Linked DNA regions of Desulfobacula toluolica Tol2. The protein of the gene in region 2 interacts with the protein of the main gene of each other region in a pairwise test. Links are inferred from orthologs where the notes say so. Each region holds a gene or a part of one and is shown on either strand. Other genes may lie near its edges. The genes, in order: priA and TOL2_RS21830.

Region 1 (3,354 bases), 310 kb from region 2 along the record:
AACTCCTGGGCTTGATCTTGCCATGTCCCTGTATGAAAAAACAGTCAAAATGGGATATGAAAACAAGGGAACCCAGGCACTTTTTAAGTTGTTTGAATAGACCCTGTGGAAATTTTGAGTGAATACGGCTATTGGGGACTGTTTCTTGCTTCGTTTCTTGCCGCAACCATTCTCCCCATGAGTTCCGAAGTGGTTCTGGGCTATTTGTTAACTCATGATCTGAGTCCTTATATAACGGTTTTTGCAGCGACTTCGGGCAATGTGCTGGGATCTGTCGTAAATTATGGTTTGGGAATTTTGGGCAGCCGGATATCTTTTTATAAAATTTTTGGCTTATCAGACCTGGCAATGGGGCAGGCTGAAAAACGGTTTAAAAAATACGGGGTTTTCAGTCTTTTGTTTGCATGGGTTCCTGTTATTGGAGATCCCTTAACCGTGGCAGCAGGCGTGCTGAAAATAAATTTTGTTGTATTCCTTTTTCTTGTGAGCGTCGGTAAATTTTTGCGGTATTTGTTTGTATCCTGGGCGGTTTTATCGATTTAAGAGGTTTTTGTCTGATTTGACATGATTTGTAATTGTTTCAAGCCAGTCTTATGTTGAAATATTTCGGTTTTTGTGGTCAATAGGACAAATGATTAAGACACCTTACATATCGGTTGCCGTGACTCTTCCTGTAATGCAGTCCTATACATACCGGGTTCCGGATCAACTGAAAGCGGTTTGTTCCCCGGGAATGCGAGTCCTGGTTCCGTTCGGAAGAAGACGTGTGACCGGATATATCCTTTCCGGGCAGGAAAGCTGTGACGGGTTTACAGCAAAGAAGATTCTGGATGTATTGGATGATCATCCCCTGTTCCCTGAATCACAAATATCATTTTTCAAGTGGATTTCAAATTATTATATCCATCCTCTGGGGGATGTTATTAAAACAGCTCTTCCTTCGGGTTTTGATCGTCATGATGTCTCCTGTGTGTTTGTGACCCGGCAGGGGCGGCATAGCTTGAATAATGCCAAGGTAACGCCGGGGGAAGCCCAGGTCCTTGAATCTATTCTGCAAAAAGAATCGTGTACCCTGAAACAATTGGTGAAAAACAGTAAAAACACCACCATCAATGCCCTTATCCGCCGGATGGAAAAAAATGATCTGATAACGGTTTCAGCAGTTTTGAAAAAAGACGGGGCCACCATAAAAAAAGAAAAGTTCATCCTTTGTGGGGATGGCCCTAAAACAGCTCTTCGCATGTCAAAAAAACGGGAAAAGCTCCTTGCACTGGTCAAAAAGAAACAAGAAATTTCCCTGACCGGGTTGAAAGCTAAGATTCCCACTGCGCCAGCATTGATCAAACCATTGGCCGAGGCCGGATATGTCAAAATCATTCAACGCCAGGTTTTCAGAGACCCCCTGGGTGATCCTGTTGAGCCGGACAGACCACCGGAACTGACAGCGGAACAAGAACGGGTGGTAAGGCAGGTACAGGACAAATCAGGCCAAAGATTTAGCCCTTACCTTTTGTCCGGTATCACAGGTTCCGGCAAAACAGAAGTTTACATGCGGCTGGTCTGGGATGTGATTGAAAAGGGGAGAAACGCCATTGTGCTGGTGCCGGAAATTTCCCTGATCTCCCAGACGGAAAGACGGTTCAGGGCAAGGTTTGGTGATAAGGTTGCCGTGATTCATTCTGCCTTGTCCAAGGGTGAGCTGCTGGACCAGTGGCGAAAAATCGTTTTAAAAAAAGTAAAGATTGTTATCGGGGCCAGGTCTGCCGTGTTTGCACCGTTTGAAAATATCGGGGTCATTATCGTGGACGAGGAGCATGACGGGTCTTACAAGCAGGAGACAGGTCTCAGATATAATGCAAGGGATCTGGCCGTTGTCCGGGCAAAGCTTAACGGCTGCCCCGTGATTTTAGGGTCTGCCACCCCTTCGGTGCAATCCTATCAGAATGTGGTTCTCAAGCGGTTCGAAGAATTAAAACTTGAAACCCGTATCAACCGTCATCCCCTGCCGGAGATCATCCTTGTGGATTTGAAAAATTATAAAGATGCCAGGGGCAGTGACCGGATCATTACGCCAACGCTTGCGCAAGCGATCAGGGCCTGTCTTGATCAAGGAAAGCAGGCATTGATTTTTCTGAACCGGCGGGGTTTTGCAACCTTTCCGGTCTGCATGGACTGCGGCAAATCCTTGTCCTGTAAATATTGTGATATTACCATGACCATGCACAAAGGGCACAATGAATATCAATGCCATCTTTGCGGTTATGCCCGGTCCGTCAACATCAAATGCCCGGAGTGCGGGTCTAAAAAAATAAAGCTGTTGGGGTTTGGAACTGAAAAAGTTGAATCCATGCTAAAGGCCCTGTTTCCGGATGCAAGGCTTGCGAGGATGGATCAGGACTCCACATCCCAAAAAGGGGCCACCATAAAAATATTGAAGAGTATCCGAAACCGGAATATCGATATTGTTGTGGGAACCCAGATGCTTGCCAAAGGGCATGATTTTCCCTCTATCACCCTGGTGGGCGTGATTTGTGCCGATTTGTCCTTGAGTCTTCCGGATTTCAGGGCAGGGGAGCGAACATTTCAGCTTCTGGCCCAGGTGGCCGGTCGTGCAGGAAGAGGGGATACGCCGGGAAAAGTGATTATGCAGACCTATAATCCCGAACATTTTATTATTGAAGCCTCCAGGAAACAGGATTTTTTTGAATTTTTTCAAAATGAAGTGCCCTATCGGAAAGCCTTGATGTATCCGCCCTTCTCGCGGATGATTCAGTTGAAACTGTCGGGAAACAGCGCGGCAAAGGTAAAAGTCTATGCCGCCACTGTTGCACAGGTTCTCAAAGCCATGGTTGAAGCTCAGGAAAATCAAAAGGATCTGGTTCAGGTTTTGGGACCCATTGAGGCGAGTATTCCCAAAATTTCTTCACGGTTCAGATGGCAGATTCTTGTGAAAAGCCCTTCTTCAGCAATGTTAAACCAGCTGATAAAATCCATGATGGATAATCCCAAGACAAAGCCCAAGTCAGGGATGCGGCTGATTGTGGATGTTGATCCGTATTCTTTAATGTAGCATGGATTGGAAAAATTTATTTTGAAAGACCTGTTTTTGAAAAATCGCTGATAAATTGTGCCATGATTTTTGCAAGCCCTTTGTTCCAGCCAAAAACAAGGTGAGCCGGGTTGCGGGATAAAATGGGTTCCTGGGCCAGATAGGTCTTGCTGGAAATAACCTGGAAAGCTTTGCCTGTATTTTTTTTCAGAATCATTCTGATTTCAATTATGGCACTGGGATCATTTGTCGCCTGAAAATCTCCGTAAAGCCTTGTGATTTTACCGGATAAAAGGTAGGTGATG
Region 2 (3,036 bases):
GCCAGCATCCTTTTGCCTGCCTGACAACCAGACCGATCCTGTCATAATGGTGGGCACCATAATTTTCTTCCAATTTAAAAATGGTGTTGTCATTCTCGGTGGAGAATCCGTTGAAATGATGAATTTTTCTTATTGCAGTCATACGACACCTCCTCTAATTATCCGATTTTATGATCTCGTAAATTCGTTGTTCGTCGTGTGTCAGTTCCTGGTGCCGGTCTATCATTTTTTCCAGAAAGCTGTGGTAGAAATCATGGCGCAGACTGTCCCGGTTTGCCAGGATAACCCATTGATTTTTTGTCCAGTTGATGGGGGATTGATCTTCATTGCCGGTTTCAAATATACCCACAAGGGCTTGTTTTTTATCGATGATCACATCTATGGATCGTCCGCCAATGGTCTGCTGTAACTGATCGCAATCCGGGTGCATCACCTGCACATCAAATTTTTTTTCAATCCTGCCCATGGCAATATAGCGAATATTTACACCTCGTTTGTCTGCATCCGTCAAATATCTGCCCAGGTGCAGGTCTGCCTCGGGAAACAATCTGACATAAATTTCCTGTTTCGCCTCTTTGATCATTTCCATGGCTTTTTCCATGACCGCGTCATACCCGGTAAGGGTCCAGACATATTCAACAGCATTCTTTTGGCAGGCCTTTGCGATCTGCTCTTCAAATGCTTTGATGCTTGTGTTAAATTTTTTTTTCAGCTGTCTGATCAATTCATCCGGAGGCAGGGGTGCATATTGGCCGGCATTGATGTTCATCACATAACCCTTGGAAATCAGGCTGCGCAACACATCATATATCCTTGATCTGGCAATCCCTGATTGCTTGCTCAACTGGGACCCGTTCACCGGGTGATGGCTTACCAGGGCCATATAACAGGCGGCTTCATATTGTGAAAATCCAAGATCTTTTAGATTTGAAAAGGATTCCATTTTATCCTCCAAAATGTTGCTACCCTAATAGCAACATAACTGTAACCCCAAGAATTGTCAATAGTTACGCTTCAAATGCCCGGTGAAAAAAATTATCCCTTTGACACCGGGTTTTGAATCAGGTAAATAGTTTAAAAAAATGAACATCTTAAATCTTATCCAAAAACAGGAGAATATAAATGGCGGGTCTTAATAAAGTGATGCTCATAGGGAACCTTGGCCGGGACCCTGAAATAAGGTATTCCCAGCAAGGATTGGCAGTCGTGAATTTTTCCCTTGCCACAAGCGAACAATGGACAGATAAAAACACCGGTGACAGACAGGTAAAAACAGAATGGCATCGCATTGTAGCCTTTGGCAAACCAGCTGAAACTCTTGAAAAATACCTGTCAAAAGGCAGTCAGGTTTATATTGAAGGCAGACTTCAGACACGGAACTATGAAAAAGACGGTCAAACCCATTATACTACAGAAATCGTGGTATCCAATTTTCAATTCCTTGGCGGCAGACAGGATAACCAGTTCGGTGGCGGAGGATTCCAAGGCGGTGGCGGCCAGCAGGGCGGCGGATATCAAGGCGGTGGAGGACAGCAAGGCGGTGGAGGATTCCAGGGAGGTGGCGGTTATCAGAAACCAGATTCCGGAAGCGACAGCAATTTCCAGGGTACAACAAGCCCGGGCATGACCGGCGGACAGCAGCCTATTCCTGATGATGATATTCCTTTTTAACCGTTTTGAAAATTTTGTTATTCTAAAAATAAAAAAGCCTCATGGTTGACCAATCGTCTACCATGAGGCTTTTGTTTAAAATGGTTCTAATCAGCCAAGCTGTTCTCTCATTGTAATATCATGCTTCATTTCCCGAAGCGGTTTTTTTACGGGCTTTTTTGCCTGTTCATCAAAATGACTTGCCACACAAACCTTTCTTAACTTTTCAAGGTTGTTTCCCAGCGCCTGTCTTTCTGACGGGGATAAATCTTTAATGCAACTATTATAATTTTGCTGACTTTTTCTTTTTGCTTTAAACTCCTGGTGCCTTCTCAGTGATCTTTCTTTCATAATACCGGCTCCTTTGTTTATAATAGTTTAAAAAATAATTTCCCAATACACACCTTTTAATTTGCATTCTTTTAATTTGCATGAAAGATGTGACACCCTTAACCTGAAAAAAAGAATAAACATTTAAAAAGAGTTTGGCAATCCTAAAATTATTTTCTTGGATGTTCTTTTCGCCACTGCTTGGGACTTTTATAGGAAGCCTTTTGTATCCACATCCCTTTTCGGGACTGCCTGGCCTTTGATTCTTCGGTTATATAGGCTTGGAAATCAAGATTTTTAGGCCGTCTGCCTTTATATACTTCGGCCAGCCCGGCCCTTACCATCGCGATATTTACATTTTTATTGCCGATAAAAACTTCTGCCAGTTGCCTGTTATATCCGCCGATACCGTAACTTTTAAGGGTGATGTTTTTATTGTCCACCAAACCTGCCAGATACTGCTTTGCTTTTTGGCTGAAAGGCTGGCTTTTTTGACCTTTGAATCCGATTTCCGGAGAATCTATTCCTACCAGCCGTATCTTGAAAATCAAATCAAGCCCGCTAACCTTTATGGTATCCCCGTCAAAGACCTTTAATACCTTAAATACCTGATGGTTATTTTTTACGGCTGTCAATTTTTGAAGAACGGCACGGCTTTCCGTCAGTTCTTCAACTGCTTCATCCAACGGAGCGGTTGTGTTGCTGAAATGCTTGGTACCGTTTTCATCGGTCCAAAAATAGATATTTCCGTACAAAAACAGGCTTAAAAAAAGAAGAAGAAAAACTTTAACAAAAGTTTTTATCATACAATTTGGTTTATCACCTTTTTTTTATCCACACAAACCCGGACCACTGTTTGTCATGTTTTTGCCAGGCAAGCTCAAATCCTTTTGCCGAATAGCAGGCGATAAGGGCTTGTGTTTCCCATTCGCGCACACCAGACAGAATGGCAATGCCATGATCTGTCAAGCTATCCCAAATCATATCAGACAAAGTTTTCAGCGTGGGAAATCTTAAATTGGCGCAAATGATGGAAACCGGAGAATTGCACTCTTT

Evidence for each region.
Region 1: the proteins of TOL2_RS21830 (region 2) and priA interact in binary tests that used the Escherichia coli proteins (3 or more experiments, as listed by UniProt). The link is inferred for Desulfobacula toluolica Tol2 from one-to-one orthologs.

Annotation. Positions count from the first base shown.
Region 1 is NC_018645.1:4,526,146-4,529,499, reverse strand. The notes cover bases 324-3,350. They hold priA (primosomal protein N'), read left to right. Parts: upstream 324-631; coding sequence 632-3,070; downstream 3,071-3,350. Other genes in these bases: TOL2_RS20550 (ABC-type transport auxiliary lipoprotein family protein), read right to left, coding at 3,087-3,350; TOL2_RS20560 (YqaA family protein), read left to right, coding at 324-543. Also shown: TOL2_RS20565 (NAD(P)-dependent oxidoreductase), read left to right, coding at 1-100; more of TOL2_RS20560, read left to right, coding at 106-323; more of TOL2_RS20550, read right to left, coding at 3,351-3,354.
Region 2 is NC_018645.1:4,839,173-4,842,208, reverse strand. What follows is about bases 188-2,896. They hold TOL2_RS21830 (single-stranded DNA-binding protein), read left to right. Parts: upstream 188-1,122; coding sequence 1,123-1,671; downstream 1,672-2,896. Other genes in these bases: TOL2_RS21815 (50S ribosomal protein L11 methyltransferase), read right to left, coding at 2,800-2,896; TOL2_RS21820 (thermonuclease family protein), read right to left, coding at 2,151-2,786; TOL2_RS21825 (hypothetical protein), read right to left, coding at 1,762-2,001; TOL2_RS21835 (TrmB family transcriptional regulator), read right to left, coding at 188-943. Outside these bases: TOL2_RS21840 (aspartate aminotransferase family protein), read right to left, coding at 1-142; more of TOL2_RS21835, read right to left, coding at 155-187; more of TOL2_RS21815, read right to left, coding at 2,897-3,036. UniProt on the Escherichia coli protein: Plays an important role in DNA replication, recombination and repair. Binds to ssDNA and to an array of partner proteins to recruit them to their sites of action during DNA metabolism. Acts as a sliding platform that migrates on DNA via reptation.